Linked DNA regions of Shumkonia mesophila. The protein of the gene in region 1 interacts with the protein of each later gene in a pairwise test. Links are inferred from orthologs where the notes say so. Each region holds a gene or a part of one and is shown on either strand. Other genes may lie near its edges.

Region 1 (10,712 bases):
GGCGGCCAGCGCCATGCTCGACATCTGGACCGTGTCGGTGACGTGGATCACCGCGCCGCCGACGCCGATGACCAGGATGACCGAGGCGATGATCAGGTTGCGCTTCTCGGCGAAGTTGACCCGCCGGTCGACCATGAGGCGCATGCCCGAGGCGGCGATGATGCCGAACAGCATGATGCACACCCCGCCCATGACGGCGGTCGGGATGCTCTGGATGAAGGCCGAGATGACGCCGACGAAGCCGAAGACGATGGCCAGCACCGCGGCGCCGCCGGTGACGTAGACGCTGAACACCCGGGTGATGGCGACGACGCCGATGTTCTCGCCATAGGTGGTGTTGGGCGGGCCGCCGATCAGGGCGGCCAGGCTGGTGGCCAGGCCGTCGCCCAGGAGCGAGCGATGCAGGCCGGGATTGACCAGGAAGTTGCGCCCGGTCACCTTGCTGATCACCGTCTGGTCGCCGATGTGCTCGGCGATGGTGACCAGGGCGACGGGGGCCACCATCAGGATGATGGACAGCGAAACCACCGGCGAAACGGTGACGCCGGGGATCATGAACTCGGGGATCACGAACAGCGGCGCCGTGGCGACCTTGGCGAGGTCGACCAAGCCGAAGGGGATGGCCACCAGATAGCCGCCCAGCACGCCGAACAGGATGGGGATCAGCCCGAAGATCCCGCGCATGAAGGTGGCGAAGACGACCGCGATGCCGAGCGCCGAGAGGGCGACGATGAACTGCTCGGAGCTGTAGGGGCCGCCGGCCGCCTGGCCGGTCGCCATCTTGATGGCGACGGGGGCTAGCCCTAAGCCGATCACCATGATGACCGGGCCGATCACCACCGGGGGCAGCAGGCGCAGCAGCCAATCGACGCCGTATTTGGCGATGAAGCCGGCGACCACCACGTAGACCAGGCCGGCCACCGCGCAGCCAACCAGGGCGCCGTCCAGGCCACCGATGGTCTTGGCTGCCAGGATGGGGCCGATGAAGGCGAAGGAGGACCCCAGGTAGACCGGGATCTTGCCCTGGGTAATGACGATGTAAAGCAGCGTGCCGAGGCCGCTGGAAACCAGGGCGACGGCGGGATTGAGGCCGGTCAGGAAGGGCACCAGCACGGTGGCGCCGAACATGGCGAAGAGGTGCTGGAGGCTGAACAGCAGCCACGGCCCCGGGGCCGGGCGTTCATTGACGTCGAGAACGCATTTTTCGGGCATTGCGGGATTCCCCCCATTTATGGTCGCAGGACCGCGGCCCGGTGGCACCCCTCATGGCCCGATTCCGAAAGCCCGGTCTCGGAGCAAAGGCTTTCGCATATCGGGGGAACGGGATAAAGCCCAATTTTTCCGATATTTTCCCCTAGTTATCCACAAATGGCGGAATCCCTGGGTGGGGCCGATGTTGGAAGACGACCGTGTCAACGATCTTTCCGGTTGCCCAGGGCGACGGTCCGGCGGGGTCAGCCCTGGCCGGCCGCGCGGGCCCGCAGCACGATCTGGGTGATCTCGGCGGGGCTGCCGAGGCGCAGCGGGAAGCCGGGCCACAGGCCGGTGCCGTTGCTGACGTAAAGCTGCATGCCGCCGACCGCATAGAGGCCGGAGACGAACCCCTCGTTGAAGTGCCGCGCCAGCGCCTTGATGCCCGGGATCTGGCCGCCGTGAGTGTGCCCCGAAAGCTGGAGGTCGACGCCGGCCTCGGCGTGCCGCGCCGCCCCGGGCGGCCGGTGCGCCATCAGGACGACGGGGGCATCCTTGGGCGCCCCGGCCAGCGCCGCGCCGATGTCGGGGGCCGTCAGCGCGAAGCCGAAAGCGGCGGCATCGGTGATGCCGGCCAGTACCAGCGAGCGGCCGTTCTGGCCGATCACCACGTGCTCGTTCATCAGTACGCGCATGCCGAGGTCCTCGAAGGCGGCCATCCAGGCGGCGTGGCCCGAGTAGTATTCGTGGTTGCCGGTGATGGCGAAGACGCCGTGCCGGGCCTTAAGCCCCCTGAGCGGCGCCACGTCGGTGGCGCGCCGGTCGGCCGGGCCGTCGGCCTGATCGCCGGTCAACAGGATGACATCGGGATCGAGCGCGTTGGCCTTCTCCACCACGGCTTCGACCCACGGCGCCGCGAACAGGCGGCTGGCGTGCAGGTCGCTGATCTGCACCAGGTTGAGGCCGTCGAGCTCGGCCGGCAGGCCGGGGATGGCGATGTCGAGGGTGCGCACGTCGGGCACGCGGACGGCCTGCCACACCCCGAACGCCGAGAGGACGAGCGCGGCGACGCCGGCGCCCAAGGCCCAGCCGACGCCGGAAACCGAAATCCCCGCCGAAAGGCCCGCCTTGGCGGCCAGCAGGAGGACGACGGCGGCGAGATCCCTGAGCAGCAGCAACCCCGCCAGCAGAATGAAGGCGCCGAACAGCCAGCCGACGGCGATCAGCACCGGGGCGGGAAGTTCCGGCGAGGCCAAGCTGCCGAAGAACGTGCGCACGACGAGGTGCTGCTGGGAGATCGCCAGCAGGGCCAGCGCCGCCAGCCCCTTCCAGGCCGGACCGACCGGCAGCGGCAGGACGAACCGCCAGGCCACGTAAAGGAAGATGGCGAGGGGAATCACATGGAAGATGATCATGGTGCTCAACGGGACTTTGCGAATGGCCGGTCCCTTCCATCGGTTGGCGGCGGGGGGATGGGCGCGGACAGACGCCCGCCCGAGATAAGCAGATCGGGCGGGGTCTTGTCCATGGCGAGGGTCGGCGCAACGCGCCAACGGCCGGGCACGGAAAAGGGGAGAAGGGGCATCCCCCCGCTCCCTCCGTCCGCGGGAGTCAGGCCGTCAGGCCATTGGGCCGAAGAGGGGACAAGCCCGGATGATGGAGCGGCCAGCCTCGAGGCCGGCGCCGCCGGTGGCCAGCCATTGCACCATCGGACGCGCGCGTTTCGCGTCGCTGGTCGAACGCATCCCAATCCTCCGCTTCTTTTGGATGATGCCCGACCCACGACAGGTCGAGCCCTCCGCACGGGTTGGGCCTTAAGCTAATCCCGCTCGCCCCCGGCTGGCAAACGGGGGAGAGGGAATCGCGCCTACTCTGCCTCGTCCAGCGCGGCGTGGGCGGCGAGCCAGGCTTCCTCGGCGGCCTCCAGCGCGCTTCGCGCCTCGGCCATGGCGATCTGCAGCGCGGTGACGCGCTCGGGCGCCCGCGCATAGGTGGCGGGGTCGGCCAGCTCGGCCTCGAGGCGCTTCTTGCACTCGGTCGCTTCAGCCAGGCGTTTTTCGGCCTGCTGGGCGGCCCGTCTTAGGGGGGCTGCGTCGGCGCGCGCCTGGGCGCGGTTGCGCCTCGCCTCCTTGCGGTCGTTGGCCCCGGCCTCGCCGTCGCCGCGCCGGTTGGCCCGGCGCTGTTCGGCAAGGTGGCGGGCGTAATCCTCGAGGCTGCCCTCGAAGGGGGCGCAGGTGCCGTCCGCCACCAGCCACAGGCGGTCGCACACCAAATCGATCAGGTGGGCATCGTGGCTGACCACGATGACGGCGCCGTCGAAGCCGTTCAGCGCCTCGACCAGGGCCTCCCGGGCGTCGACGTCCAGATGGTTGGTCGGCTCGTCCAAGAGCAGCATGTGCGGGTCGGCCCGGCTCATCATGGCGAACAGCAGGCGGGCCTTTTCGCCGCCGGAGAGCGAGGAAACCTTGACGTCGGCCTTGTCCTGGCCGAAGCCGAAGCGGCCGAGATGGGCGCGCACCGCCGATTCGCGGGCATCCGGCATGAGGGCGGCCAGATGGCTGAAGGCGGTGCCGCCCATGTCCAGCTCCTCGGCCTGGTGCTGGGCGAAATAGCCGATGCGCAGCTTGCCGGGCCGGCGCAGCGTCCCCTCCGTCACGTCGAGCCGGCCGCTCAACAGCTTGACCAGGGTCGACTTGCCGTTGCCGTTGGCGCCGATCAAGGCGATCCGGTCGTCCATGTCGATGCGCAGGTTGAGGCGGGAGAGCACCGGCTTTTCCGGCACGTAGCCGACGGAAACCCCGGTCAACGCGATCAGCGGCGGCGGCATCGGCTCGGGGGCCGGAAACTGGAAGGCGGTGGTGTGCTCCTCGATGACCGCGGCGATCGGCTCCATGCGGGCCAGCATCTTGAGCCGGCTTTGCGCCTGCCGGGCCTTGGTGGCCTTGGCCCGGAAGCGGTCGACGAAGGCCTGGATGCGCTTCTGCTCGGCGACCTGGCGGTCGCGCATCCGGGCCTCGCGCACCAGGTTTTCGCGGCGCACCCGCTCGAAGCGATCGTAGTTGCCGGCATAGCGGGTCAGCGTGCGCTCGCTCAAATGGGCGATTTCCTCGGCGACGCGGTTGAGCAGCCGGCGCTCATGGCTGATCACCAGAAGGGTTCCCGGCCAGGCGGCCAGATAACCCTCCAGCCACAGGGTGGCCTCGAGGTCGAGGTGGTTGGTGGGCTCGTCCAGCAGCAGCAGGTCGGGCCTGGCGAACAGCGCCCCGGCCAGCGCCACGCGCATGCGCCAGCCGCCCGAGAATTCCTGGCAGGGACGAGCCTGGGCCGCCTCGTCGAACCCCAGGCCGGACAGGATGGCGGCGGCCCGGGAGGGCGCGGAATGGGCCTCGATGTCGGTGAGCCGCGTGTGCACCTCGGCGATGCGCAGCGGATCGGCCGTCGTCTCCGCCTCGATCAGCAGGCGGGCCCGTTCCTCGTCGGCGGCCAGCACGGTTTCCAGCAGGCTCGACGGGCCGTCCGGCGCTTCCTGGGCGACGCGGCCCACCCGCGGCCGCCCGGCCAGGGTGACCGACCCGCTGTCGGGGGCCAACTCGCCGGAGATGACTCGAAACAGCGTCGTCTTGCCCGAACCGTTGCGTCCGACCAGGCCCACCTTGTGGCCGGCCGGCACGAACAGGCTGGCACCCTCGAAGAGGACGCGCCCGCCAAGGCGTAGCGTGAGGTCGTTGATCGTCAGCATGGCGGCGTCATAGCACGCCCCGGCCCGCCGGAAAACCACGCCTGTTTCGGCCTATTTTGGGGACACCATACTTAATTCGATTTCATCACTCGCCGCACGAGGGGTAACGTCTTTTGCGAATTAAGTATGGTGTCCCCAAAATAAAAGTATGGTGTCCCCAAAATAAACACCGGCTCCGCCCCACCGGCGGAGAGGGCAGGGTGGCCGCCTTTGCGCCCCCTCGGCGGCGGATGGGACACTTGCGTCGCGCCCACGATCTGTCTATAAGGCGCCGGCTCCGAGGGGAGCCCGATGCCCGCGCCCACGCAAAACGGGAAACCGTCGGGGGGCGGGTCTCTTGAGGGAATGTCAGAGAACAAACGAAGCTATTGGAGGATTTTAGGGCATGGCTGTCGAACGGACTTTGTCCATCATCAAGCCGGACGCCACCCGCCGGAACATCACGGGCCAGATCGTCGCCCGTTTCGAAGAGGCGGGGCTGCGCATCGTCGCCCAGAAGCGCATTCACCTGACCCGCAAGCAGGCGGAAGGCTTCTATGCCGTCCACGCCGAGCGGGCCTTCTTCAACGACCTGTGCGACTACATGTGCTCCGGCCCCATCGTGGTGCAGGTGCTCGAAGGCGACAACGCCATCCAGCGCAACCGCCAGGTGATGGGCGCCACCAACCCGGCCAACGCCGAGGCGGGGACCATCCGCAAGGATCTCGGCGTCAACGTGCAGGAGAATTCCGTGCACGGCTCCGACGCCCCGGAAACGGCGCGCGACGAAATCGCCTATTTCTTCGCGGCGACCGAGCTGGTCGGCTGACCTATTCCGCCGCCGCCCCTTCAAGCGGCACGGCACGTCATCGAAACCCCGTCCCGGGCAACCGGGGCGGGGTTTTCGTTCCCGCGCCACGTCACGCCGTCGCCGAACGCACGCAGTTGCGCCCTGACAGCTTGGCGCTGTAAAGCGCGGAGTCGGCCTGCTGCACCAGATCTTCCGGATTGAGTTGCGCTGACGGCACCAGGCTGGCCACGCCGAGGCTGACGGTGACGATGCCCGTGGGCGCATCCGCGTGCGGCAGGGCCAGCGCCCACACCCCCTGCTGGATGTGGTGGGCGGTTTCCAAGGCGTCGTGCCCGCCGGTATTGGGCAACAGCATGACGAATTCCTCGCCGCCGTAGCGCACCGCCAGTTCCCCGGCCCGCCGCCCCGCCTGGGCCAGCGCCCCGGCCAGCGCCTGCAGGCAGCGGTCACCGGCCGGATGGCCGTAGCGGTCGTTGAACTTCTTGAAGTGGTCGACGTCGAGCATGATCAGGGCCAGCGGCGTGCCGGCGCGTTGTCCGCGTTTCCATTCCTGGGCCAGCATGCCATCGAAGGCGCGGCGGTTGGCGATGCCGGTCAGTCCGTCCGTGTTGCTGAGCGCCTCCAGCCTGGTCTTGGCGTCTTCCAGGGCGGCGGTGCGCTCCTCGACGATGGCTTCAAGCTCGCGGTTGCGCTCGTGCAGGCAATTGATCGGGTAGACCTCGTCGTCGCCGCTTGCCAACAGCTGATAGGGGATGGAGATGCCGCTGTGCGCAATCTTCCACTCCCCGTCTTCACGGCGGAAAACCAGTACCAGCCGCGCCGTCTCCCTGGATAGAATGGAATCGGGGATGGGCAGGTGAATGTGGAAAAAGGCGGTGGTGACGACGACGTCCTCGCTCAAGTCCTGCGTCGAGAGGTCCAGCATCTCGATGCGCAGACGGCCGGGCACCTCTGCGAAGTCCTTGCGGGTGATTCGCGCCCAGTGCTCGCGGTCCTTGACGAGGAAATCGCCGCCGCCGGTGTAGCCGCTGAAATTTTCGCTGAAGCGTTCCGTCAAGAGATCGTCGCGCGCGGCGTACATCTCGATGTACTCATCGAACAGGGAACGGATGAGGTCCTGGCGTTTCTGGCGCATAGGATTGTGATTTAATCGGGATGACCAATAAAACAAACGACAATACTGCCTGAGAATAGCAGTTTTCGCGACGTGGCAGAATTCCAGATGACGCCGATGACGGCCGCCAGGGATCTGCGGCGATGGGATCAAAAGGGAATCGGCAAGCCGGAAGACGAAGATCGGGAACAGATAAAGAATCGAGCAGCCGAAAAACGGCATGGCCGAACGGCTGGTTTCGTCGCGCCAGACGCCGGTCACGGTTTCCGTCTTCCGAAGCCATGGAGACTCGCGCACGGCCTCGCGGCGGTTCAGTACGTCACGACCCGCCGGTAGAGATGCCAGGTCGCATGTCCCAGGACCGGCAAAACGACGGCGAGGCCGACAAAAAGCGGAAGCGCCCCGAGCAACAGGGCGGTCGCGACGACGAGGCCCCAAATCCCCATGGTCAGCGGATTCGCGAGAACGGCGCGGATCGACGTTCTGACCGCCACCGCGACCGGCACGTTGCGATCCAGGATCATCGGGAACGAGACCACGCTCAGCATGAAGACGATGGCGGCGAAGACGAAGCCCACCCCGCAGCCGACGACGATGAGCGCAAAGCCCGCCGGCGTGGTCAGGACGGTGTCGGCGAAGTCGGCCACCGAGTCGGGCAGGGTGCCGATGATCTCGGCATAGAGGACCCAGGCGGCGGCCAGCCAGACGAAATAGAAGAGCATCAGCAGCAGCCCGAGGGCGACGATGCCGCCGAACGCCGGGGAATGGACGACCTCGAGCGCATCCCAGCGCGACACCCGCAGCCCGGCCTCGCGCCGCCGGCTCAACTCGTAGGTGCCGACCGCGATCAGCGGGCCGATCAGCGTATAGCCGGCCAGCAGCGGGAAGACCAGCGGCAGCACCTCGTAGCCGGCATAGATCCTGGCGACGATCAGGGTGACGATGGGATAGGTCAGGCAGAGATAGAACAGGTGGGTCGGCATCGCATCGAAGTCGGCCCAACCCTTGAGCAGGGCGTCCTTCAAATCGGCCGGTCCGATGGTCAGCGCGAACGGCTGGCGGTGTTCTTCCAGCCTTTCGATCTTGGCGCCGGCACCGGCGACGGTGTTTCCTTGCATCATTGCCGTGTCTCCTCAACCGCTGCCGGCAACGGTCGCGAAGCCAGGGTGACGCAACCAAGATGACACAAGGGGCCGATCACGCTGTCGATCGCGCCGTACGGCAACCGACGTGTTCACGAAGCACTGTGCGGATCACCTAATACGGGCAATTATGCACGATTGGTACAAACGTGCAATTTATTATTAGTCGTGTTACAATACTTTTCAGAGAAGGCTTCACGGGAAGCCTATAGGGGAGGTTGTCTTTGTCGAATCCGGGGCCCGGGGTTCCGGAAGGGCGGCCGCAAAGGCCTTCGATCAGGGGAAGGCCGGCGGCACAGCCGGATCGCAAGGACGGCATTTCGGGAACGGCCGAGAGAGCGAGGTGAAGCGCCTGGCGGGCCACCGGATCGCGGCCCGGCTTCGCGCGAGTTCATGCCTGTGGACGCTGGACATGGGGGTGATTGCGGATGCTCGTCGCCGTCGTTCTTATCGTCATCGCGGTCGGCACCGTCGTATTCCACGTCGTGAGCCCGTGGTGGTGGACGCCCATCGCCTCGAATTGGCACAGCATCGATGACGCCACCCTCGTCACCTTCTGGATCACCGGCATCGCCTACGTCGCGGTCATCCTGTTCATGGCCTATTGCGCGGTCCGTTTCCGCTACCGGAAAGGCCGGCGGGCGGCGTACGAACCGGAAAACAAGCGCTTGGAGTGGGGGCTTACCGGGTTGACGTCGCTGGGTGTCATCGGCCTGCTGACGCCCGGCCTTATCGCGTGGAACGAATTCGTCACCGTCCCCGACGACGCGGCCGAGTTCGAGGTCGTCGGCCGCCAGTGGCAGTGGAGCTTTCGCCTGCCCGGCAAGGACGGGGTGTTGGGCGCCTCCGATCCCCGGCTGGTCGGCGGCGACAACACGTTCGGGCTCGATCCCAATGACCCCCGCGGCCAGGACGACGTTTTGATCGAGGGCGACGACCTGCACTTGCCGCTCGGCCGGCCGCTCAAGGTACTGATGCGCTCCGTCGACGTCATCCACGACTTCTACGTGCCTCACTTCCGGGCCAAGATGGACATCATTCCCGGCATGGTCACCCACTTCTGGTTCACCCCGACCCGGACCGGGACCTTCGACATCCTGTGCGCCGAGTTGTGCGGCCTCGGGCATCACACGATGCGCGGCATGGTCGTGGTGGAAGAGGAGACGGAGTATCGGGACTGGCTGCAAGGGCAGTCGACGTTTGCCGAACTGATGGCGCGGGCCGCGCCCGGCGACGCCGTGAAACTGGCCACCAATGACGGGCGGGAGGACGCCGCGGCGAATGGGGGTGCCCGGTCGGCTTCAAACCGACCGCACCCCCTCAACCGATAGCGGAAAGGGTGATCCCATGGCCTATGCCGAACCCGCAATCGTCGACCATGCTCCTCCAGCGGAAGTCCCGGAGGTCGAACTCTACCACGCCAAGACCTGGCTCACGAAATACGTCTTCTCGCAGGACGCCAAGGTCATCGCCATCCAGTACTCGCTGACCGCGATCGCCATCGGCCTGGTCGCCCTGGTGCTGTCGTGGCTGATGCGCCTGCAGCTCGGGTTCCCCGCGACCTTCTCGTTCATCGAGCCGTCGGACTACTACCAGTACGTGACCATGCACGGCATGATCATGGTCATCTACCTGTTGACCGCGCTGTTCCTGGGGGGCTTCGGAAACTATCTGATCCCGCTGATGGTCGGGGCGCGCGACATGGTGTTTCCCTACGTCAACATGCTGAGCTACTGGATCTACCTGGTGGCCGTGCTGGTCCTGGCGGCCAGTTTCCTTGTCCCCGGCGGCCCGAGCGGCGCCGGCTGGACCCTCTATCCGCCGCAGTCCATCCTCTCGGGAACCCCCGGGCAGGAATGGGGGATCATCCTGATGCTGGTCTCCCTCGCCCTCTTCATCATCGGGTTCACCATGGGCGGCCTGAACTATGTGGTGACCGTGCTCCAGGCCCGGGCGCGCGGCATGACGCTGATGCGCCTGCCGCTGACCGTATGGGGCATCTTCGTCGCCACCATCCTGGCCCTGCTGGCCTTTCCCGCGCTCTTCGTCGCCGTCGTCATGAGCCTGCTGGACCGCACCATCGGCACCAGCTTCTTCATGCCCCACATCGTCGAGATGGGGGAACAACTGCCGTATGGCGGGGGCAGCCCGATCCTGTTCCAGCACCTGTTCTGGTTTTTCGGCCATCCCGAGGTCTACATCGTCGCCCTGCCGGCTTTCGGCATCGTCTCCGACCTGATCAGCACGCATGCCAGAAGGAACATCTTCGGCTATCGGATGATGGTGTGGGCGATCATCGCCATCGGCGGCTTAAGCTTCGTGGTGTGGGCGCACCACATGTACGTCAGCGGGATGAACCCCTATTTCGGGTTCTTCTTCGCCACGACCACGCTGGTCATCGCCATCCCCACGGCGATCAAGCTTTACAACTGGGTGCTGACGCTGTGGCGCGGCAACATCCATTTCACCGTGCCGATGCTGTTTTGCATCGCCTTCATCGTGACGTTCCTGAATGGCGGCATCACCGGGCTTTTTCTCGGCAACGTCTCGGTCGACGTGCCGCTGTCCGACACCATGTTCGTGGTCGCCCACTTCCACATGGTGATGGGCGTGGCGCCGATCTTCGTCATCTTCGGGGCGATCTACCACTGGTATCCGCTGATCACCGGGCGGATGCTCAACCAGGCCTTGGGCCTGTTCCATTTCTGGGTCACCTTCATCGGCGCCTATCTGATC
Region 2 (10,723 bases), on another replicon or contig:
GACCGAGGACTGTTCGCATCAAGGCTATCGGGGGGCGCCATCGGACGGCCGTGTGTGGTTGACGGGTGGGGATTGTGAAGCCCGTGTCCGGCGTGGTGGGTCCTGGATCAATCACCCCATGGATCTGCGTTCAGCCAGTCGGTGGGTGGGCCCGGGGTTTCGGCACGGCAGTACGGGGCTACGGGTCGCGCGGACGTTGACGGCGTCGCCATCCCCGCTTCCTGCCAACCAGCCATAGGACATACGAAAAGGGCGGGACCCCGGAAGGCCCCGCCCCGAACTGCTTACCCCGAAGACCCGATCAACCGGCCTTCGACATGGCCAGCGTGGTATCGGCCATGCGGTTGGAGAAGCCCCACTCATTGTCGTACCACGACAGCACGCGGACGAGGGTTCCATCGACCACTTGGGTCTGGGTCAGATCGAAAATCGAGCTGTGCGGGTTGTGGTTGAAGTCGATCGACACCAGCGGAGCGTCGTTGGCGGCGAGAATCCCCTTGAGTTCGCCGTTGGCGGCGGCGCTGATGGCGGCGTTGATCTCGTCCTTGGTGGTCGCCTTCTTGGCGATGAACTTGAGATCGACCACCGAAACGTTGGGGGTCGGCACCCGGATGGACGAGCCGTCCAGCTTGCCGGCCAGTTCCGGCAGCACCAGGCCGACCGCCTTCGCCGCTCCGGTCGAGGTCGGGATCATGGACAGCCCGCCGGCGCGGGCCCGGCGCAGGTCCTTGTGCAGGGTATCGAGGATCGGCTGATCGCCGGTGTAGGAATGGATCGTCGTCATGTAGCCCTTTTCGATGCCGATGGCCTTATTGAGGACATAGGCGACGGGCGCCAGGCAGTTGGTCGTGCAAGAGGCGTTCGAGACGATCTTGTGGGCGGCGGTCAGGACTTTGTGGTTGACGCCATAGACGATGGTGGCGTCGGCGCCGGAGGAGGGCGCCGAAACCAGCACCTTCGAGGCGCCGGCGCCCAGATGCACCAGGGCCTTTTCCTTGGCGGTGAAGATGCCGGTGCATTCCCAGACGATGTCGACGCCGAGTTCCTTCCACGGCAGCTTGGAGGGGTCGCGTTCGGCGGTCACCTTGATCGGGCCCTGACCGACGTTCATGGTGTCGCCCTCGACCTTGACCTCGCCGGGGAACAGGCCGTGCACGGAATCGTACCTCAGGAGGTGGGCGTTGGTTTCCACCGGCCCGAGGTCGTTGACGCCGACCACCACGACATCCTTGCGCCCGGACTCGATCAGGGCACGCAGGGCCAAGCGACCGATGCGGCCAAACCCGTTAATTGCAACGCGGACTGCCATCTTCCTTCTCCATAGCTTGGGTTCGGATTGAACACCCGTTTCGCCGTACGATACGGGGGAGACGCGAGGCCCTCGGGCGGGTCACACTCATTCGCCCGCGGGGCGGCTGCGGCGCAGAATTCGGCCGAACCTTTACCCCATTGACCTCCCCAGTCAATGGATTTTTTGAGAGAAACGGCGGTTGACGGCGTTATGGGGGGATGCCTATTCTGGAGTCCGTGAGCAACTCATCCATCCCCGCGCCATCGCGCATCCAACGGGCGCGAGAGCGACTTGAGAGGGCCGTGGCCGAAATCGAGACGGCTGCGGCGACCCGTGCCTCCACCCGCGAGGACGTGTCGGAAGACCTGCTGGCGGCGAAGCGGGCCCTCACCGAAAGCCAGAGCGAGAACGCCCAGGTCCGGTCCGCCACCGAGGAGGTGTCGCATCGGCTCGACAGCGTCATCTCGCGGTTGAAAGCGGTTCTGGAGGAGTAGGGCGTTGGCGCACGTTTCCGTTTCCATCAACGGTCGCAAATACCAGATCGCCTGCGAGGACGGCCAGGAAGCCCACTTGGCGCGGCTGGCCGCCTATGTCGATCGGCGGATCAACGAACTGGTCGCCTCGGTCGGGCAGGTCGGCGATGCCCAGTTGCTGGTGATGGCGGGCCTGGTGATCGCCGACGAGTTGTCGGACGCCTATGCCGAGGTGGAATCGCTCAAGGCCGGCGATCGCGCCGCGACGGTGCGTCTCGACGCCGAGGAAAACCTCGGTGCCGCCATGGATTCGCTGGCCCAACGCATCGAAGGAGTTGCCGCGCGCCTCAAAGGCGCCTAGATACTAGGGTGGGCGGCGGCTGCGAAGCACGTCAGGCCACGACATCCCTGGGGCTACTTCGATTCTCTAGGGGACTGTCCCTGCCGGACCCGTGGGTCCGGTATATGGTCACCCACCTGCGCGAGCAGGCCACGGAGGATTCTTCGGCCAACGGCTGTAGCGGCACCGCCCACCTCATGTCCTCCATGCCTCCGGTCCCGGTTCCCCCGACGTCCATGAAACAGCAGAAAGCGCATTTGCGCGCCGAGATGAGGCGCCGACGGCAGGCTTTTTGCGCCACCCCGGGGGCCGCCGCCGGAGAGCGCATCCTTGCCAATTTCCTGACCATCGCCGGCGGTTTCGGCCTTGGGCCCGGCATCGCCGTCGCCGCCTACTGGCCGGTCGGCGACGAGGCCGACGTCGGCCCGCTGCTTTCGCATCTGCATGAACTGGGCGCCCTTTGCCTGCTGCCGGTCGTCGAGGCCGCGGGGGAACCCCTGATCTTCCGCCGCTGGGGCCCGGGACAGCCGCTCGAAGGCGGGCCGCTGCGGACCAGGCAACCCGCCGCCACCGCCGAGCAGGGCATTCCCGCCCTGCTGCTGGTGCCGCTGCTGGCCTTCGACCGCCAGGGCTATCGCCTGGGGCAGGGCGGCGGATACTACGACAGGACCTTGCCCTTGCTGCGCGACCGCGGCAGGGTGGAGGCCGTCGGCATCGGCTATTCCTGCCAGGAAGTGGAAACCGTGCCCCACGGCCCGACCGACGCCCGGCTGGACTGGGTGGTCACCGAGGAAACGGCATTCAGGACTGCGCATCCATGAGAATTCTCTATATCGGCGACATCGTCGGCCGGGCGGGGCGCGATCTCGTCTGCCGCCAGATTCCCCACCTGCGCCAGGATCTCGGCGTCGACTTCGTGATCGTCAACGGCGAGAACGCCGCCCACGGCTTCGGCATCACCGAAAAAATCTGTCAGGCGCTGTTCGCGGCCGGCGCCGATGTCATCGTCACCGGCAACCATGTGTGGGACCAGCGGGAAATCATCGACTTCATCGACAGCGAGCCCAGGCTTCTGCGCCCCCTCAATTATCCGGCGGGCACGCCGGGGCGGGGGGTCGATGTCTACGAATTGCCCGACCGCCGGCGGGTGGCGGTGGCGCAGGTCCAGGGCCGCCTGTTCATGCACGCCATCGAAGATCCCTTCCGCGCGCTCGGCGCCGTGGTCGACGAATGCCGGCTGGGCGCCCAGGCGCATGCCATCTTCGTCGATTTCCATGCCGAAGCGACCAGCGAAAAGATGGCGCTCGGGCATTTTCTCGACGGCCGGGTGTCGGCGGTGGTCGGCAGCCATACCCACGTGCCGACGGCGGATGCCCAGATCCTGCCCGGCGGCACCGGATACCTGACCGACGTCGGCATGTGCGGCGACTATGATTCGGTGATCGGCATGGAAAAGCGGACGGCGACGGCCCGCCTGACCCAGGTGCTGCCGACCGATCGGCTGGAGCCCGCCCACGGCGAGGCCACGCTCTGCGCCGTTCTGGTGGAGACCGACGATGCTTCCGGCCTGGCCGTCGGCATCGAGCCGCTGCGCCTGGGCGGACGGTTGTCGCAGACGCCGGCGCGACATCTCGCATGAGACGTCTTGGCGGCGCTGGCGCCGTATCGTAATCTGTCGCCGAACAAGGCGTGGAGAACGCGGACTTTGGGCGCATCCACCCTCTCGGGCTTCGGTGCCCGGGGGAATAAGCGGTGGAGCGATTCGGTCCTTTGCCGCACGCCCAAATCTTGCCATATTGCTTTGATAGCTCAAAGCACGGTATCCGTGCGTTCTTCCACTACATATGGTACAAGCGCCCGAGTCCCTCGGCAAATAAGGGGTGTGTCGGTTTATGTCGGGTCATTCCCAGTTCAAGAACATCATGCACCGGAAAGGCGCACAGGATGCCAAGCGCGCCAAGGTCTTCACCAAGCTAATCCGCGAGTTGACGGTGGCCGCCCGCAGCGGCATGCCCGACCCTGAGTCCAATCCCCGGCTGCGTTCGGCGATCATCGCGGCGCGCACCGCCAACATGCCCAAGGATACGATGGAGCGCGCGATCAAGCGCGGGGCGGGCGGCGACGACACGGCCAACTACGAGGAGATCCGCTACGAAGGGTACGGTCCCGGCGGCGTGGCGGTGATCGTGGAGGCCTTGACCGACAACCGCAATCGCACCGCCTCGGAAATTCGCGCCGCCTTCAGCAAGCACGGGGGCAACCTGGGCGAGACGGGCAGCGTGTCTTTCATGTTCGAGCGCATCGGCCGCATCGAATACAAGAAGGACACCGCGTCGGCCGAAGACATGTTCGAGGCCGCGCTCGAGGCCGGCGCGACGGACGTGGAATCGGACGAGGCCGGCCATCTCGTCGCCTGCGCGCCCGATGACCTGAGCGCCGTGCGAGATGCCCTCGAGAAGCGCTTCGGAACGCCGGAATCGGCCCGCCTGGACTGGAAGCCGACGAACACGGTTCCCATCGACGAACAGGCCGCGTCGACGCTCTTCAAGCTGCTCGACGTGCTGGACGACAACGACGACGTCCAGCGGGTGTCGACCAACTTCGACGTCGATGACGAGGTGATGGAGCGGCTCAGCGCCTGATCGACACGCCGTTTCGCGACTGGAGGAGGTTTTTGAAACCCTTGCGACTCTTGGGACTCGACCCGGGGCTTCGTATTACCGGTTGGGGCGTGATCGAGGCGTGGGACAACCGGCTCAGCCATATCGCCGACGGCGTCATCGTCACCGACAGTCGCATGCCTTTGGCCGAGCGGCTGTCGGCCCTCTATGACGGCCTGATCGAGGTCATCGAGCGATTCCGTCCCGCCGAGGCCGCGGTCGAGGAGACCTTCGTCAACATGAACGCGGTGTCGACCTTGAAGCTTGGCCAGGCGCGGGGCGTGGTGGTCCTGGTGCCGGCGCGCTGCGGCGTGCCGGTGTTCGAGTATCCGCCCAACCTCATCAAGAAGACCGTGGTCGGAACCGGCCACGCGGCAAAGGAACAGATCCAGATGATGGTGCGCATCCTTCTGCCCACCAGCGCCACCAAAACGGCGGACGCCGCCGACGCCCTGGCGGCCGCCATCTGTCATGCCCACCACCGGGCCACCACGCTTCGGCTCGCCCAGGGCGCGCGGCCGGCGGGGGCGACGCTATGATCGCCAAGCTGAGCGGCCGCGTCGACTCGCGCGGCGACGACTGGGCGGTCATCGACGTCGGCGGCGTCGGCTACCTGGTGTTCTGTTCGGGCCGCACCCTGGCCCGCCTGGCCGACGGCCAGCCGGCCAGCCTGGTGATCGAAACCCATGTCCGCGAGGATCATATCCATCTTTACGGCTTCATGGACGCGGCGGAACGCGACTGGTTCCGTCTGCTGACCCAGGTGCAGGGGGTGGGCGCCAAGGTCGGCATGTCGATCCTTTCGACGCTCGACGTCGAGGAGATCCTTCACGCCGTCGCCGCCGCCGACCGCACGGCGCTCAGCCGGGCGCCGGGGGTGGGCGCCAAGCTGGCCGGACGCATCGCCAGCGAATTGAAGGACAAGGTCGGCGCCATCGCGCTGGGCGCGGCAGCCCACGGGACGGCCGCCTTCGCCCGTTCGGGCGTGGGCGGCGCGGCCGCCGGCAATACCGCGGATGCTGTTTCGGCGCTGGTCAACCTGGGCTACGGCGCCTCGGAGGCCCTGCGCGCCGTGTCGCAGGCGGCCGGACGGCTGGGTGCCGACGTCGAGTTGCCGGCCCTTATCCGGGCCGGCCTGAATGAGCTGGCGCCCAAGGAGCACCCGCGATGAACGAGGTCGACCGCATGGTGGCGCCCGAGCAGGCGGCGGCCGACACGGCGGAGGCCGGAATGCGGCCGCTCAGCCTCGACGACTTCGTCGGGCAGCGGCAGACCTGCGCCAACCTGCGGGTCTTCATCCAGGCGGCCCGCCAGCGCGGTGAAGCCATGGATCACGTGCTGCTCTACGGCCCGCCCGGCCTCGGCAAGACGACGCTGGCGCAGATCGTGGCGCGCGAACTGGGGGTCGGCTTTCGCGCCACCTCGGGTCCCGTCATCGTCCGGGCCGGCGATCTGGCGGCCATCCTGACCAACCTGCAGCCGCGCGACGTGCTGTTCATCGACGAGATCCACCGCCTCAACCCGGTGGTCGAGGAAATCCTCTATCCGGCGATGGAAGACCGGCAGCTCGACCTCATCATCGGCGAGGGGCCGGCGGCACGCTCGGTGCGCATCGATCTTCCCCCGTTCACGCTGATCGGCGCCACCACCCGGACCGGCCTGATCACGACGCCGCTGCGCGAACGCTTCGGCATTCCGCTGCGCGTCGTCTTCTATACCGCCGAGGAACTTGAACTGATCGTCAGCCGCGGGGCCCGTCTACTGAAGGTCGATCTGACCCGCGACGGGGCGACCGAGATCGCCCGCCGTTCCCGGGGAACGCCCAGGGTGGCCGGGCGTCTGCTGCGCCGGGTGCGCGACTTCGCCGCCATCGACGGCGCCGCCGCCGTCGACGCCCGGACGGCCGATGCCGCCTTGAACCGGCTGGAGGTCGACGGCATGGGGCTGGACGCCATGGACCGGCGCTATCTGAGCTGCATCGCCGACAACTATGGCGGCGGCCCGGTCGGCGTCGAAACCATGGCGGCGGCGCTTTCCGAACAGCGCGACACCATCGAGGAGGTCATCGAGCCCTACCTCATCCAGCAGGGTTTCCTCATGCGCACGCCGCGCGGCCGGGTACTGGCCCCCAACGCCTATCGGCACCTGGGGCTGACGCCGCCGCCCACTTCGGCCCAGTATGAGCTGATCAGCGGCATCGAGGCCGGCGATGAGTGAGGCTGTGGGCACGGTCCGCGGCGGGGTCCACGTGTTTCCCGTGCGCGTCTACTACGAGGACACGGATGCCGGGGGCGTCGTCTACTACGCCAACTACCTCAAGTTCGCCGAGCGGGCCCGTACGGATTTGTTAAGGATTCTGGGCATAGAACAGTCCCATTTGGCCGGCGAGGAGGGATTGGTCTTCGTCGTGCGCCGGTGCGCGGCCGATTTTCTGCGGCCGGCGCATCTCGACGACGGACTGGAAATTCATACCGGAGTCACCGATGTCAAGGGCGCCTCGGTGGACATGAACCAAAGCGTGCGCCGAAACGGCGACGAATTGGTTCGCATGGAGGTCCGGATTGCCTGTATGAAGCGCGCCGATCCGGGGCGTCCGGCCCGCATTCCCCAGGGGATACGGGCGGCCTTCGAGGCGTGGCGTGATGAGAGTTAGCAGGACGTGATTGATGGAAAGAGCGACAATTGATGCGGTTACCCTCGGCGGTTCCGTCGCCGGGCTCGACTTTTCGGTGTGGAGCCTGTTCGTACGCGCCGACATCGTGGTCCAGGTGGTCATCGTCGGACTGCTGCTGGCCTCGATCTGGTGCTGGGCGGTCATCTTCGAAAAACTGATCGGGCTGCGGCGCCTCAACGCCCGGGCCAGCGAGTTCGAGACCGCCTTCTGGTCGGGCGGCTCGCTCGACGCCCTCTACGACAACATCGGCAGCTATCCGCGCGACCCCATGTCGGCGGTCTTCGTCGCCGCCATGAAGGAGTGGCGGCGCGCCCTGGCCAAGCGCAACGGGACGCGCACCAGCCGGGTCGGCCTTGGCGATCGCATCGACCGGGTCATGCAGATCACGGTGACGCGCGAGATGGACCGCGCCGAACGCTACATGACATTCCTCGCCTCCACCGGTGCCACGGCGCCGTTCATCGGGCTGTTCGGCACGGTGTGGGGCATCATGAACAGCTTCCAGTCGATCGCGCTGGCCAAGAACACCAGCCTGGTGGTGGTCGCCCCCGGCATCGCCGAGGCGCTGTTCGCGACCGCGCTGGGCCTGCTTGCCGCCATTCCGGCGGTGGTCGCCTACAACAAGCTGTCGCGCGAGTTGGACCGCTATGCCGGGCGCCTCGACAGCTTCGCCGGCGAGTTCTCGGCCATCATCTCGCGGCAGATGGAGGAAGCGGACTGACCATGGCCGTTACGATGCCAAGACGAGGTCTGAAGCGCCTGGGCGGCCGCCGCGCGAGCCGGCCGATGAGCGACATCAACGTGACGCCGATGGTCGACGTCATGCTGGTTCTTCTCGTCATCTTCATGGTGACGGCGCCGCTGCTGACCGTCGGCGTGCAGGTCGACCTGCCGAAGACGCAGGCGTCGACCCTGCCGGGCAAGGACGAGCCGCTGGCCGTCTCCATCGACTCGCAGGGGCGGATCTTCCTTCAGGAAACCGAGATCGAAATCGACAATCTGGCGCCGCGCCTGGTGGCCATCACCCACAACAATTCCGAGGCGAGGATTTTCGTGCGCGGCGACCGCGCCATCAGTTACGGCCGGGTCATGGAGGTCATGGGCACGATCAACGCGGCCGGTTTCAGCAAAGTGGCCCTGATCACCGAGCAGATGCCGGAGAAGACTCCGGCCGCAAGGAAGAAGGCGCCCAGATAATGGACATGCGCCGGAGCATCGCCCTTTCGTGCGTTGCGCACGCCGCGGTTGCCGCCCTGGCGTACTTCGGACTGCCCGAACTGCGCAATCCGGCGCCGATGGTCGACACTCCGATCATGGTCGAGATCCTGACGGTCGCCGAACGGACCAATGCGCCGCCCGCCGCTCCCAAGCCGGAAGCGAAGCCGGAGCCGAAACCGGAACCGCCGCCACCGCCGCCACCCGAGGCGAAGGCGGAGCCGGCGCCGCCACCGCCACCCCCACCCGCGCCCAAGCCCGAGCCGGTGGTGGTGCCGCCGCCGCCGGAACCCAAGCCGGAAGCCAAAAAGCCCGAACCCAAGCCGGAGCCGAAACCGGAACCCAAGCCCGAGCCGAAGGCGCTGGCGCCCGAGCCGCTCGCCCAGGCCAAGCCGAAGCGCAAGCCGAAGGCGCCCGACACCTTCGCCTCGGTCCTCAAAACGGTCGAGGACCTGAAACGGCAGGCACCGACCAAGCCCGACCCCACCCGCAAGGAGCCGGACAGGAAGGCGGAGGCCAGCGACACCTTCCAGAATCAGATCGCCCAGGCCCTGCGTTCGCCGCCGCGCTCCTACGACGCGTCGCAGCCGCTCAGCATCAGCGAGATCGACCTGGTGCGCCAGCAGATCGCCCGCTGCTGGAGCCTGCCGGCCGGCGCCAAGGACGCCGAGGACCTGATCATCGAGATCCACACCACGATGAACCCCGACGGCACCGTGCGCGAGGCCCGCATCCGCGATCAGGCCCGCATGCAGAGCGACCCCTATTTCCGCGCCGCCGCGGAAAGCGCACTCCGGGCCGTCCTCAATCCGAAGTGCAGCCCTTTGCGGCTGCCGCCCGCGAAATACGACCAGTGGAAAGACATGACGTTGAACTTCAATCCGAAGGAAATGTTTTGAACATGACGCCTCATCGACGACATTTCATCGCAAAGGCGGTCTGGGCACTGGCGGCAGCTTGGTGTCTGCTCGGCGTGACGAACGCCGCCGCCGAGCTGCGCATCGACATCACCCAGGGAACGGTCGAGCCGCTGCCGATCGCCGTCACCGACCTTGTCGGGGGAACGCCGCAGGCGACGCAGTTCGGGCGGGACATCTCGCAGGTGGTGGCCGCCGACCTCGAGCGGTCCGGCCTGTTCAAGCCCTTGGATTCACGGGCCTTCATCCAGACGGCCGCGGCCTTGAACGTCCTGCCCCGCTTCGGCGACTGGCGGGTGATCAATGCCCAGGCCCTGATGCACGGGCGGGCCGACGTGCTCGCCGACGGGCGGCTTAAGATCGAATTCCGCCTTTGGGACGTGGTCGCCGAACAGCAGATGGTCGGGCGCGCCTATACCAGCACCACGGGCAACTGGCGGCGCGTCGCCCACATCATCGCCGACGCCATCTACGAACGGATCACCGGCGAGACGGGATATTTCGACACCCAGCTCGTCTACATCTCGGAAAGCGGCCCGGCCGACCGGCGGATCAAGCGGCTGGCCATCATGGACCAGGATGGCGCCAACCATCAGTTCCTGACCAAGGGCAACGAACTGGTCCTGACGCCCCGCTTCTCGCCCAACCGGCGGGAAATCACCTTCCTGTCCTATTTCCAGAGATCGCCTCGCGTCTACATCTTCGACCTCGACACCGGCCGCCAGGAAATCCTGGGCGAATTCCCCGGCATGACCTTCGCGCCCCGCTTCTCGCCGGACGGCAAGGCGGTGATCATGAGCATGGCGCAGGACGGCAACACCGACATCTATCAGATGGATCTGCGCACCCGGGTGTCGAAGCGGCTGACCAACCATTCGGCCATCGACACCTCGCCGGACTTTTCTCCCGACGGCCGGCAGGTCGTGTTCGACTCGGACCGCGGCGGCACGCAGCAGCTTTACGTCATGGATGCCGACGGCCGCAACGTCAAGCGGATCAGTTACGGGGCCGGGCGGTACGCCACGCCGGTATGGTCGCCGCGCGGCGACCTCATCGCCTTCACGAAGATTGCCAACGGCCGGTTCTACATCGGCGTGATGGGCGTGAACGGTGGCGCCGAACGCCTGCTCGCCGAAGGCTTCCTGGTCGAGGG

What was found.
Region 2: the proteins of ndk (region 1) and ODR01_RS11255 interact in binary tests that used the Escherichia coli proteins (3 or more experiments, as listed by UniProt). The link is inferred for Shumkonia mesophila from one-to-one orthologs.

What each region holds. Positions count from the first base shown.
Region 1 is NZ_JAOTID010000004.1:276,326-287,037, reverse strand. What follows is about bases 4,130-7,026. They hold ndk (nucleoside-diphosphate kinase), read left to right. Parts: upstream 4,130-5,315; coding sequence 5,316-5,738; downstream 5,739-7,026. Other genes in these bases: ODR01_RS09545 (diguanylate cyclase), read right to left, coding at 5,830-6,855; ODR01_RS09555 (ABC-F family ATP-binding cassette domain-containing protein), read right to left, coding at 4,130-4,930. Outside these bases: ODR01_RS09570 (uracil-xanthine permease family protein), read right to left, coding at 1-1,212; ODR01_RS09565 (metallophosphoesterase), read right to left, coding at 1,455-2,606; ODR01_RS09560 (hypothetical protein), read right to left, coding at 2,811-2,936; more of ODR01_RS09555, read right to left, coding at 3,059-4,129; ODR01_RS09540 (DUF2189 domain-containing protein), read right to left, coding at 7,146-7,955; ODR01_RS09535 (cytochrome c oxidase subunit II), read left to right, coding at 8,405-9,307; ODR01_RS09530 (cytochrome c oxidase subunit I), read left to right, coding at 9,324-10,712. UniProt on the Escherichia coli protein: Major role in the synthesis of nucleoside triphosphates other than ATP. The ATP gamma phosphate is transferred to the NDP beta phosphate via a ping-pong mechanism, using a phosphorylated active-site intermediate.
Region 2 is NZ_JAOTID010000005.1:294,305-305,027, forward strand. Bases 1,225-4,132 are described here. They hold ODR01_RS11255 (5-formyltetrahydrofolate cyclo-ligase), read left to right. Parts: upstream 1,225-2,340; coding sequence 2,341-2,925; downstream 2,926-4,132. Other genes in these bases: gap (type I glyceraldehyde-3-phosphate dehydrogenase), read right to left, coding at 1,225-1,309; ODR01_RS11245 (hypothetical protein), read left to right, coding at 1,528-1,785; ODR01_RS11250 (cell division protein ZapA), read left to right, coding at 1,790-2,125; ODR01_RS11260 (TIGR00282 family metallophosphoesterase), read left to right, coding at 2,922-3,743; ODR01_RS11265 (YebC/PmpR family DNA-binding transcriptional regulator), read left to right, coding at 3,997-4,132. Also shown: ODR01_RS25240 (formylglycine-generating enzyme family protein), read left to right, coding at 1-238; more of gap, read right to left, coding at 302-1,224; more of ODR01_RS11265, read left to right, coding at 4,133-4,746; crossover junction endodeoxyribonuclease RuvC, read left to right, coding at 4,788-5,303; Holliday junction branch migration protein RuvA, read left to right, coding at 5,300-5,935; Holliday junction branch migration DNA helicase RuvB, read left to right, coding at 5,932-6,981; ybgC (tol-pal system-associated acyl-CoA thioesterase), read left to right, coding at 6,974-7,417; protein TolQ, read left to right, coding at 7,431-8,159; protein TolR, read left to right, coding at 8,162-8,635; ODR01_RS11300 (cell envelope integrity protein TolA), read left to right, coding at 8,635-9,552; Tol-Pal system beta propeller repeat protein TolB, read left to right, coding at 9,555-10,723. UniProt on the Escherichia coli protein: Involved in the removal of 5-formyltetrahydrofolate.